Regions from separate parts of the Halomonas sp. AOP13-D3-9 genome, predicted to be linked through region 1. Evidence: predicted binding sites of a transcription regulator. Region 1 holds the regulator's gene; each other region holds the start of a gene.
What was found. The regulator sigma-54, encoded in region 1, starts transcription at its own class of promoters, with help from an activator protein. The targets are predictions, from matches to a motif close to TGGCACNNNNNTTGCTNT.

Region 1 (4,216 bases):
CGGCCACGCAACGCTAATAGGAATTGTCATGAAAGCACTTATTTACACCGCCCTGTTTGCGCTCGCGATGCCGCTATCGGCTCTGGCCCAAACCTCACAACAGGCCCCGGTGGAAATCGAAGCCGACCGTTTAGATCTCGACCAACGGGCGGGCACCGCCGTGTATACCGGGAATGTGGATATTCGTCAGGGCGAGATGCGGCTGCGCGGGGAGCGGGTAGAGATCGAACGCAACGCGGCTGGTGAACTCTCGACGGCAACCGCCACCGGTGAGCGCGCCTACCTGCGCCATCAAGCCGAAGGGCAAGATGGCCCGACGGAAGGTTGGGCGCGAAGGATTATTTACCACGTCGCCGAGCGCCGCGTAGAGCTAATCGACCAAGCCGAACTGATCCAACAGGAAGATACCTTTACCGGTGGGCGCCTTGAGTATTTTATTGACCGCGAAGTGATTCAAGCGCGCTCTGACGTTGACGGCAGTGAGCCCCAGCGCATTCGTATGACGATTCAGCCTGAACAATAGGGAGCCAAGCTGTGGCAACTGCTGACACTGCGCCGATCAAAACCCTGTATGCCCACCACCTGGCGAAGAGCTACAAGCGTCGTCGAGTGGTCAAAGACATCAATTTAGAGATCTCCCAAGGCAGTATTGTTGGCCTACTGGGCCCCAACGGCGCAGGGAAAACCACCTCGTTCTATATGATTGTCGGGCTGGTGAAATCCGATGCTGGCAAGGTCGGAATCGATGCGGTGGATTTAACCCGCGCGCCGATGCACGAGCGCGCAGCGGCGGGTATTGGCTACCTCCCCCAAGAGGCGTCTATTTTTCGCAAGCTCTCGGTTGCCGATAACATTATGGCGATACTCGAGACGCGCAAAGAGCTTGACCGCGCAGGACGCGCACAGCGCCTGGAAGCGCTACTCGAAGACTTTCATATCACCCACATTCGCGACAACCTTGGCATGAGCCTTTCGGGCGGTGAGCGCAGGCGTGTAGAAATTGCCCGCTCGCTGGCCACTGACCCTGCCTTTATTCTACTGGATGAGCCCTTTGCCGGCGTCGACCCTATTTCGGTAGGCGAGATCAAAACCATCATCCGTGCGCTGAAGCAGCGTCATATTGGCGTGCTGATCACCGATCACAACGTGCGTGAAACCCTCGATATTTGCGATATCGCCTATATCGTGGGTGATGGGCAAATCATTGCCAGCGGCTCACCCAGTGCCATTCTCGATAATCAGAAGGTCAGAGACGTATATCTGGGCGCTGATTTTCGCCTTTAAACTGATCAACTGTGCCGACAATTATCGCCTGCCCTTAAACCTATTTTTTGGTTCTGTAAATAGCGCTCTGCAACAACTTTACTACCAATGGCATGCTTATTGCACTTGCACCGGGCACTCACTCGCACTAGGGTGGAGCATTCTGATTAACGAGTGGTTCTCAGATGGTCATGAAAGCTTCTCTCCAACTGCGTATCGGCACACAGCTGACCATGACGCCCCAGTTGCAACAGGCGATTGCGCTGTTGCAACTCTCGACGCTGGACCTTCGTCAAGAAATTCAGCAGGCCCTAGATGCCAATCCCATGCTGGAGCAGGAAGATGAATTTGATGAGCAGGCTGTCAGCGAGCCTAAAGAGGAAGAGTGGTCAGAAAGCATCCCCACTGAACTCTCGGTAGATAGCGACTGGTCAGATACCTATCAGGATATGGGTAGCCAGGGCGGCAGCAGCAGCGAAGGCCCCGACTTTGAGCGTCAGGCGGCCGGACAAAGCCTGCATGGGCACCTACTGTGGCAACTCGCCATGACCGACTTTAGCGCTCGCGAACAGCTTGTCGCAGAGAGCCTAATCGACGCGCTCGATGCGAACGGCTACTTAACCCAGCCGCTTAACGATATCCGTGAGGGCCTGCGCGCCCAGGGCGTTGACGGGCTTAGCCAGCGCGAAGTGGAAACCATTCTGCTCAAACTCCAGCAGTTTGAGCCGACCGGCATCTTTGCCCGCGACCTGCGTGAATGCCTGATGCTGCAGCTCGCCGCCCTGCCCGATGATACGCCGCTACTGGTTCCCGCCCGCCGCCTAGTGCGGCAGTTCCTTGAAGCGCTTGGCAAGGATGACATGCGTCTGCTAAAGCGCCGCCTGGGGCTCGATGACCAACAGCTGGCCGATGTCATCCTACTTATTCGCAGCCTCGACCCTCGCCCAGGCAGCGCCTACGGCGACACCGATGACAGCTATGTAACCCCCGACCTGGTCGTCCGCCACGATAACGAAGGCTGGCATTTAGAACTCAACCCAGAGGCCCTGCCACGGCTGCGTATTCAGCCCGACTACGCCAGCTTGATTAAGCGTGCGGACAAAAGCGATGACAACCAGTTTCTCAAAGAGCACCTCCAGGAAGCACGCTGGCTGATTAAGAGCCTCTCGAGCCGTAACGATACGCTGCTGCGCGTGGGGCGCGAAATCATCACCCGCCAGATTGGCTTTTTAGAGCACGGTGAAGAAGCCATGAAGCCGCTGATACTGGCCGATATTGCCGAAGCTGTGGAGATGCACGAATCGACGATTTCACGGGTCACGACGCAAAAATATATCCATACCCCCCGGGGCGTGTTCGAGCTCAAGTACTTTTTCTCAAGTCAGGTAAGCGGTCAAGATGGCGACAGTCACTCCAGCACCGCCATCCGCGCGCGACTCAAGAAATTGATTCAAGAGGAGCCACCCGGCAAGCCGCTCTCAGACAGCCGCTTGGTCACGCTATTAGGCGAAGGGGGGATTCAAGTGGCACGGCGTACGGTGGCTAAATATCGTGAGGCCATGGGCATTCCCTCCTCCAGTGAGCGGCGCCGTTTACGCTAGGTTATGTCGACGTTGCAGCGAATCTCTCGACAAGGGCTTTGCAACGCGGCAAAAAGGGTTACAATCGAAGTACAGTCCGATGGATAAGGAGCACGTCAATGCAAGTAAATATCACTGGTCATCACGTAGAACTGACTGACGCCTTGCGTGACTATGTCAACGAAAAGCTTGAGCGTGTAGAGCGCCATTACGACAATATAACCACGGTGCAAGTCACCTTATCAGTGGAGAAAGAGCGCCAGCAGGCCGCTTGTACGCTGCACGCCGCAGGTGCTGACTTACATGCGGAAGCCCTCGACAGTGATATGTACGCCGCTATCGACGCCCTAGCGGATAAAATCGACCGTCAACTCGTTAAACACAAGGAAAAAGCACAAGCTCGCGCCCAAGGCGCAGGTGTGCGTTAATTCAATGACGTTGGAAACCATACTCCCCCCGGAGCGCGTTCTGTTTGACGTACCCGGGGGCAGCAAAAAAAGGGTGCTGGAGTTTTACAGCACCTTTATCGCGCAAAATATCCCCAGCCTGGACAGCCAAGAAGTGTTTAGCCGTTTAATCGGCCGCGAGCGCTTAGGCAGTACCGGTATTGGTAACGGTGTGGCTATTCCTCATGCGCGTAGCCCCCACTGCAACGCTCCTATCGCTGGTTTTTTAAAACTCTCAGAAGCGATTGATTTTGACGCTATCGACGGTGACCCGGTAGATCTGGTGTTTGTCCTGCTGGTACCCGAAGAGGCAGATGACACGCACCTCTCTCTGCTCGGCCAAGTAGCGACCATCATGAATGATGCGGATACACGCCAGCAGCTGCGTAAAGCAGCCAGTCAGCGAGAGCTACTTGAGCTGATTACCGCCAAAATTCGTGAGCAATCCGCGTAAAGATCTTCAAACCTGTTTTAAGGTTCATTATGGCAGGTAATGTTTTGCTCACCACCCTCAACGCAGCTTGACCAAAGCAAAGAGAGACTCTATGCAACTGGTGATCATTAGCGGCCGCTCCGGGTCAGGCAAATCTATCGCTCTACAGGCGCTGGAAGATCTTGGCTATTATGCCATTGATAACCTCCCCGCTATGCTGCTGGGCTCGTTGGTGGACGAATTACGCGACCAGGGTGACCGTGCTCACTTGGCGGTCAGTATTGATGCCCGTAATTTGCCGGGAGCGCTGGAGCGCCTACCGTCTTTGTTAGAAGAGTTGCGCCAGCGTAAAATCGATTTTCAAGTTATTTACTTGACCACCGATGCCCGTATCCTGCTTGAGCGTTACTCCGCTACCCGGCGACGCCATCCGCTGACTCGGGATAGCGAGATGACCCTGGAAGAGGCGATCAACAAAGAAGAGGAGACGCTGG
Region 2 (4,216 bases), on a different contig from region 1:
ACGATGAGGCTCGTCGAAGTGGCCATGAGTGAAGCCAAAGGCGCCGCAGGCGCGCTCCTGGCCCGCCAGCTCTTTGCCCTGCATCAAGTGGAAAATGGCCACTAGCGTGCGGGTAATATCAGGGTCGATAGAGGTATCTGCGGCTTCAAACACAATGGCTAGAAGCCCGCTAGTCAACTGGTTAAACGCCTGGGTCGCTGCATCGGGCGTGATGGCAAAGGTGTCGATGGCCTGGCGAAGCGCGCCAAGTTCGTCGAGGGCGGACCAAACGGCGGCAATCCGGCGCAGTAATCGCGCGGCGGCCTGAGGGCGGGCCTCCTCGCTGAGCGCTTCCAGCCGTTGACGCATTAATGCCTCAGCCTGCTGGCTGTGCTGCCGGTAGGTGTCGCGGCGGGTTTTGAAGCGTTGACCCTGGGAAACCAGGTAAATCGTCGAGGCGCCCCGTTCACGCTGGAGCATATGAATAAAGCGGCTAATATCACCGACTATATCGGCGGTGGTGGCAAGGTGGGTAAGGTTGTCGATATCGCAACGGATGGCGGTTAAGAGCAGTTGCTGCGCTGAAGACATAGAAATTTTCCTTGATGACTCGCCGCCTAAATGTAAACACTCCCCTACTGTTATTCTCCCATACCCTTCATAGGCGTATGGGAGTGAACAGCAACGTAGGGGAGTATGAGTGTACTGGAAAGCATTTAACGTAACGACAGAGCGCCTGCACCTACGTCATCACCCACCGCGTCGCGGTAGGCTTTGGCCTCTTCGGCTTCGGTTGCATCGCTAAAGCGTACCAGCAACACGCAGGAGGCCAAAACCAGTACCGTGAGGCCTAAATAGAACAGGCCTTGTTGATACGTTAGGCTTTCACTGCGGAACAAAAATGCTGCGCCTACCGCGCCCACGTTACCGCCAGCGCCAACAATACCCGCAACGGCTCCCAAGGCTTTTTTATTGATAAACGGCACCACGCCGTAGGTAGCGCCTTCTGCCATCTGTACAAATAGACTGAACACCAGCATGATGCCTATCGCAAGGCTCAATACGTGCATCTGTGAGAACGCCACCAAGGCAATACCTTCGCAAACCAAGGCAATAAACAGCCAGCGAACGCGTCCTTTCAAGCCCCCTTGCTTGGCGAAAAGGTCTGAGAAAACGCCCCCAAGGGTGCGCGCAAAAATATTCATTAACCCGAACAAGCCAGCAATCAGGCCAGCGGTGGCCAGGGTAAGGTCAAACTTATCGAAGAAGTAGATGGCGGCAATGTTGTTGATCGTCAGCTCCACGCCAAAGCAGAGGCCATAAACGACGAACAGCGCCCAAACACGAATATCCTTGGCGGCGGCGAGAAAGCTTTGCGCGGCACCGTTTTCACCTGAAGCTTCAGGCAGTTCGCCGCGTGCGCGGAGTTCGCTGAAGTTACCATTGGGCGCATCTTGAGTGAAGAACCAGTAGCCAATACCGGTAAAGAACATCACGACGCCAGGTACCATCATCGCCAAACGCCAGCCAAAGGCTTCGTTAACGCCCAGCATCAGCATGCCGGAGAAGATCAGCGGCATCAGAATTTGTGTCGTGCCGCCACCTAAGTTGCCCCACCCCGCGCTGGTAGCGTTGGCGGTGCCAACCACATTGGGGGCGAACATCATCGAGGTGTGGTACTGGGTAATGACGAAGGAGGCGCCGATGGCTCCAATGGCCAAGCGTGCCAATAGAAAAGTTTCAAAGCTATCGGCCAAGCCAATGCCCATCACCGGGATAGCCCCTAGCAACAGTAGCCCGGTGTAGGTTTTACGCGGGCCGATGCGGTCGCACAATACGCCAATCGCAAGGCGTACAATGACGGTAATCGCCACCGAAGCGATAATCGTATTGCCGATTTGTGTTTGAGTCAGCGAAAGGTCTTCGCGAACGATCGCCATAAGAGGGGCGATGCCGAACCAGCCGAAAAAGCAGATATGAAACGCGAACCATGAAAAGTGGAAAGCGCGCATTTGAGGGGTCGAGAAGTTGAATAACCGAATGCGGTTGGCTTTATTGCGTATGTCCATGGGATGGCCTCACGGGGCATAAAACGAGTTGATCGCTACGCAACGCAAACGAGTTAGCGCGTTACGTAAACAATTGACGAGAACATGCCTTCATCGTTGAAGGTCAGGCTCGACGCACTCGTACCCAGTTGGGCCTGGTCCACGCCTACCACCACTGGTAGGAGTTATGCAGGTAGTTTGCCAGTTGATTGTTTGTTGATAAAAATCAAAATGTTAATTTATTTTTGCTGAACATGTGAGAACTGAAAGACCAACCGTATGCTGCATGATTGGGCATGCAGTGCGCATTTTGCGGCATCTTGGTGCTGGAGGAGTTTTAAACAATGGTGATTTATGATGCCGGTTATTCATGTAAATAGACGGCGTCTATATCCAGTGTGGAGTGGCTACCGATGGCCTCGAAGTGCTCGCTTAACCAGCGTTCGGCGGCGGCTTGGCCCTGTTCACATAGATGACATAAGAAAGGCCACTCGGAATTGGATTTGCTAGAGACCGAGAGCTCCTCAAGGGCCTGCTCACCGCTGATACGGTGGAACAGAGCCTGCTGATAACAGTTTTCAATGCCCTGCTCATCAAGGGCGTGCTTAAGTAGTGCGATCATGCGGATCTCTTTAATCAGTGCTGAATTAAAGGTGATCTCGTTAAGGCGGTTCATAATCGCCGACGCTGAGGTGGGTACTTCATTACGGCTGATAGGGTTAATTTGTATTAGTAGGATGTCCCGCGCGCTGCACTCTTCCATGAGAGGGAACAGCGCTGGATTACCCATATAGCCACCATCCCAATACGCTTCGCCGTCGATCTCCACCGCCTGGAACACAAAGGGTAAGCAGGCGGAGGCCATCACGGCGTCAACGCTCATCTCTTCACGACGGAACACGCGCTGTTTGCCCGTACGTACATTGGTGGCTGCCACAAACAGCTTGAGCTGCTGGCATTGTCTCACCCGCTCGAAATCAATGTGATCGGCCACGATATCGCGCAGCGGATTTATGTTGAGTGGGTTGAGTTGGTAGGGGGAGGCCACTCGGCTTAACAGATCCATGGCAACAAAGCCGGGCGAGTGATCCAGGCTCCAGTTGCCGGTTAAGATATCCATGGGAGAGCGGCGGATGGGGCTGGCCATGCCTGCTCGGCTCACTGCTTGCCAAAAATCGTGCAGTGCTTGCCGAGCGGTCTCTTTATCACCTCGTGTCAGCGCATCGGCCATCACCACGCCGTTCATCGCTCCGGCGCTGGTACCGCTGATACCTTCAATTTCAATACGATCATCGGCCAGTAGGCGATCAATGACCCCCCAGGTATAGGCTCCGTGAGCGCCGCCGCCTTGTAACGCGAGGTCTAGCTTTTTGACCTGTGCCATATGCTTTTTCCTATTGTCACTAGTGAGAATAGTGATTGCAGTGGAAACAGCATGGCATAAGCAGCTAGAGAAGACGAAAGGCTATTTAGCGGGCAGCTCTATGATGGGCGCTTAAGGCGCCCCTGCTAGCGGAGAGCGATGGCTGGTTGAGTAGGGCGCCTCGAATATGGCGTGCTCCATAAGTTTGTCCAGCTGACGGGCAAGCTGCTGGCTGGCCTCTTCCATTACGCCTAAGGCAGCCAGTTGGCCATTGCGGTCGCCCAGGCGGGCAAACTTAAGTGCTTCAGCACCGCTGTCGTGCATACGACGATGGGGCGCCGCTAGCGCTCGATAAGCGTCGCTGCGTGCGTAGCGTTGGTAACCCTCTCCCTGTTGATGCCAGCGGCCTAAACGGCACTGGTGGTGATCCTCTAAGGGAGTATCTGTGTTGGCAGACAGTAGCTGCTTATAAAGTCTGCACTTCCACACCGCATGATCAAGCTTAGCGGAGTGTAAAAATGCAGCGGTGGCGCTGTGATGAATCACCTTGTGCATATGCTGGGATTGGTCAGCCAGTTGATGCACTGCCTGCTTGGCTGTTTGCGCCGAGAGGGCAATCTCATCGTCAGCCAAGCGCTTTTTCACCACGGCCCGTGAGTGCTCTCTTACCTGGCAATTCACTTGTTCCATCAGCAGGCTGAGTTGGTGGCTCAATCGATGCATCGTAAGTGCTAAGCGGTGAACGTCATCAGCAATGGCTGCTAACCCCGGCGATGGCTGGGTTGCGGCGTCAGTGCTGCCAAGTAGACCTTGGCTATGGGCCGTT
Region 3 (4,216 bases), on a different contig from region 1:
TAGAAGGCGGCAATCTGGGGCACCGTCCGCGCGTTAAAGGCGGCTACTTCCCGGTTCCCCCGGTGGATAGCTTCCACGATATTCGTGGTGCCATGTGTAACACCCTGGAAGCGATTGGTCAGACCGTGGAAGTTCACCACCACGAAGTTTCCAACGCAGGTCAGAACGAAATCGGCGTGAAATTCAACACGCTGGTGAAGAAAGCTGACGAAGTGCAGGAAATGAAGTACGTGATCCACAACGTGGCTCATGCGTATGGCAAAACCGCCACCTTTATGCCGAAGCCGCTGGTCGGTGACAACGGTTCGGGTATGCACGTGCACCAGTCGTTCTGGAAAGATGGCAACAACCAGTTCGCCGGTGACGAGTATGCGGGCCTGTCTGAAATGGCGCTGTTCTACATCGGCGGCATCATCAAGCATGCCCGCGCCCTGAACGCCTTTACTAACGCGTCTACCAACTCGTACAAGCGTTTGGTGCCGGGCTTTGAAGCGCCGGTTATGCTGGCTTACAGTGCCCGCAACCGCTCTGCTTCAATCCGTATTCCTTACACCGCTAGCCCGAAAGGCAAGCGTGTTGAGGCGCGTTTCCCTGATCCGACTGCCAACCCCTACTTGGCCTTCTCTGCCATGTTGATGGCAGGTATCGACGGTATCAAGAACAAGATCCATCCTGGCGATGCCATGGATAAAAACCTGTACGACCTGCCGCCAGAAGAAGGCAAAATGGTCCCGACGGTGGCGCACAGCCTGGATCAAGCCCTGGAAGCCCTCGACACTGACCGTGCATTCCTAACCGAAGGCGGCGTGTTCAGCGACGAAATGATCGATGCCTACATCGAGCTCAAGATGGAAGAAGTGGAGCGTATTCGTATGACTACGCACCCCATCGAGTTTGATATGTACTATAGCTGTTAAGTACAGCTGCTAATCCGCGTTACTTGCCCCTGGCTGTTACTATCGGTCAGGCGGTGGTAACGGTGATTATTAATAGAACCCCGCTTCGGCGGGGTTTTTTGCTTGGGAGTTGAGGAGCGCAGCTATGAGCAAGATCCATACAGTTGCGATCAGTAGTGTACTGGTTGCTGCTCTAAGCTTAGGGGGAGTCGGCGCTTCAGCGTTCGGGCAGACGGTTTATCGGGTTACCGATGAGCACGGCAACGTTACCTTTACCGATAACCCTGGTCGCGGTGGTGAGGCCCTAGAATTGACGCCGTTGCCAAGCCTGCCGCCTGCGTTGAGCGCCGCACTCGCCAAGCCTGGCGCTAACACGACCCCATCGCAGCGGCCGCGGGGCAAGCCGGGGCAGCCCTTTATGCCCTATGACCACTTCTCGATCGCTCTGCCCCAGCAAGGCGCACAGGTGCAAGATGGAATGACCGCGGTGGAGGTGGCTATTGCGCCATCGTTGCGCGACGACCACCAGGTCCGCTTGTTGGTGGATGGCAACATTAGCCAGACTGCGCTGCACAGCGATGTGTTTTGGCTAACGGGACTAACTTCAGGACGGCATGAGCTGCAAGCAGAGCTACTGGATAGCAGCCAGCGTTTGCAACACCGTACGGCAGCCGTGACGATTATGGTTCCTTAAAGTCAGTTCCTTAAACACGGATTATGCGCAAAACCCGGCATGAAAATTCCCTGCCTTTAACTGGATGCACTAAAGTGGTGCGCAATTAGGGGCGTTTACTGCCATGGGTGCGCTAAAACGATTCGTTCTCGCCCCTTGCGATGCCCGTAAGCCGTGCAAATGGGCATAAGTGCGTAATTGGCGCGCTTTTTGCAGTTCACTCATTGATCATCCACCTGTAGGTCTGTATCGGCGATGGAAGACGCTATTTTTCAGGACACCTCCATGCATCAGCGTTTGCTTGAACATCTCACCACAGCGGTATTGCTGCTAGACGGCGAGCTGCGTGTGCGCTGGATGAACCCTGCCGCTGAAGCGCTGTTAGCGGTCAGTCTTAGCCGTGTTCATGGGATTAGTCTGGACACACTACTCGGTGGGGATGAAAGCATTGACGATGTATTGGCCAAGGCACGGGATGCCTTTCACCCTTATACCCAGCGTGAAGCGCGCATTACCCCGCTGAATAGTGAACCGCTGACGGTTGACTACACGGTTTCGCCGTTATCTGACGATGAGCTGTTGCTGGAAGTGGAGCCGCGGGATCGGTTGATGCAGATCTCCCGTGAAGAGGCGCTAACCACCCGCCAGGAGACCATCAAGGTGCTCGCCCGCGGGCTTGCCCATGAGGTCAAAAATCCTCTGGGCGGCATTCGCGGTGCGGCGCAGCTATTAGAACGGGATCTAGACGACCCGGCGCTGCGCGAATATACCCATATCATTGTGGAAGAGGTGGATAGGCTGCGCGATTTAGTCGACTCCATGCTCGGCCCAAACCGTATTCTTAGGCACGAGCCGGTCAATATTCATAAAGTGCTCGAACGGGTGCGGGCGCTGCTGATTGCCGAGCACCCTTGCGTGCCGATTAGTCGTGATTACGACCCCAGCTTGCCTGATCTCTCCGGCGATGAATCGCAAATGATTCAGGCGGTGCTCAACGTGGCCCGCAATGCGGTGCAGGCCATGAGCGATGCGCAAACACCGGAACCCTCTTTAATACTGCGTACCCGCGCCCGTCGCCAGTTCACCCTGGGTGCTGAACGCCACCGGCTGGTTAGTGAAGTCGCCGTGATCGATAACGGTCCAGGTATTCCCGCTGCGCTGCAGGAAACGCTGTTTTACCCCATGGTATCGGGGCGCGCGGAAGGCAGCGGTCTTGGGCTGTCTATCGCCCAGTCGATTTTGCACCAACATCAAGGCTTGATCGAATGCGACTCACGCCCTGGACACACCGAATTTCGTTTACTGATTCCCATGGTTATTAATTTCACCGGAGAAGCGTCATGACTGAGGCTGCACGTAATGATGTTGCGCGGGTGGTCATTGTCGATGATGACCGCGCTATCCGCTGGGTGCTGGAGCGCGCCTTAGCGCAACCCGACCTGGACGTTGAGTGTATTGAGCGCGCCGACGTTGCCCTGCCCCGTTTGCTGGAAAACCCACCCGACGTGCTGGTCACCGATATTCGTATGCCGGGTATTGACGGGCTGGATCTAATGTCCCGGGTACGTGAGGCGCATCCCGACCTGCCGGTGATCGTGATGACCGCGCACTCCGATCTGGACAGCGCCGTGGCCTCTTATCAGGGTGGGGCATTTGAGTATCTGCCCAAGCCGTTCGACGTTGACGAGGCGCTGGCGCTGGTGCGCCGCGCCGTGGCCCACGCCCGTGAACGCCAGCGTCCGGTCACCGTGCCGGAAGGCTTGAACGCCGAAATTATCGGCGAAGCACCTGCCATGCAGGAAGTGTTTCGCGCCATTGGTCGCCTTTCCCACTCTCATATCACGGTGTTGATTAACGGCGAGTCGGGTACTGGTAAAGAGCGCGTTGCCCAGGCGCTTCACCAGCATAGCCCGCGGGAAGGTAAGCCGTTTATCGCCCTCAATATGGCGGCCATTCCCCGCGATTTAATTGAGTCTGAGCTGTTTGGCCACGAGAAGGGCGCTTTTACCGGGGCAGCCCAGCAGCGCCAAGGGCGCTTTGAACAGGCCAATGGCGGCACGCTGTTTTTAGATGAAATAGGCGATATGCCGTCTGAAACCCAAACGCGCTTACTGCGTGTATTGGCCGATGGTGAGTTTTATCGCGTTGGCGGGCACACGCCGGTCAAAGTAGACGTGCGTATCATCGCCGCCACCCACCAAAACCTAGAAGTGTTGGTGGACGACGGCCGCTTCCGGGAGGATTTGTTTCACCGTTTGAACGTGATCCGCATCCATCTGCCCAAGCTTGCCGAGCGGCGTGAAGATATCCCCCGCTTAACGCGGCACTTTTTAGCCGAGGCGGCGAAAGAGCTGACCACCGATATCAAGGTGCTGACCAGCGAAGCGGAGGCTCATCTGACACGCTTGCCGTGGCCCGGCAACGTGCGCCAGTTAGAGAATATCTGCCGCTGGCTGACCGTGATGGCGTCGGGGCGTGAAATTCTGGTTGAAGATTTACCGCCGGAGCTGCGTTCCACCAGTGCTTCCGAAAGTAGCGCACACGGCGATTGGCGCACGGCGTTTCGCGATTGGGCGGATCATGCCTTGGCCGAAGGCCATACTCATCTGCTTGAGGAAGCGGTGCCCGATTTTGAGCGGATTCTGAT

Region 2: ACT3UM_RS09260 (NarK family nitrate/nitrite MFS transporter) is a predicted target of sigma-54. The motif match lies at 2,214-2,231, and genes of this name have one in related genera.
Region 3: glnL (nitrogen regulation protein NR(II)) is a predicted target of sigma-54. The motif match lies at 1,769-1,786, and genes of this name have one in related genera.

Annotation. Positions count from the first base shown of each region.
Region 1 covers NZ_JBQSYH010000005.1:269,549-273,764, reverse strand. Annotated here, with positions in the region: gene lptC (LPS export ABC transporter periplasmic protein LptC) at 1-17, shown strand, start outside; gene lptA (lipopolysaccharide transport periplasmic protein LptA) at 29-523, shown strand; gene lptB (LPS export ABC transporter ATP-binding protein) at 535-1,284, shown strand; gene ACT3UM_RS07775 (RNA polymerase factor sigma-54) at 1,449-2,864, shown strand; gene hpf (ribosome hibernation-promoting factor, HPF/YfiA family) at 2,963-3,271, shown strand; gene ACT3UM_RS07765 (PTS sugar transporter subunit IIA) at 3,276-3,743, shown strand; gene rapZ (RNase adapter RapZ) at 3,835-4,216, shown strand, end outside.
Region 2 covers NZ_JBQSYH010000007.1:56,424-60,639, forward strand. Annotated here, with positions in the region: gene ACT3UM_RS09255 (nitrate- and nitrite sensing domain-containing protein) at 1-570, opposite strand, end outside; gene ACT3UM_RS09260 (NarK family nitrate/nitrite MFS transporter) at 696-2,048, opposite strand; gene ACT3UM_RS09265 (patatin-like phospholipase family protein) at 2,392-3,411, opposite strand; gene ACT3UM_RS09270 (CZB domain-containing protein) at 3,523-4,216, opposite strand, start outside.
Region 3 covers NZ_JBQSYH010000002.1:171,760-175,975, reverse strand. Annotated here, with positions in the region: gene glnA (glutamate--ammonia ligase) at 1-917, shown strand, start outside; gene ACT3UM_RS02890 (DUF4124 domain-containing protein) at 1,042-1,590, shown strand; gene glnL (nitrogen regulation protein NR(II)) at 1,855-2,913, shown strand; gene ntrC (nitrogen regulation protein NR(I)) at 2,910-4,216, shown strand, end outside.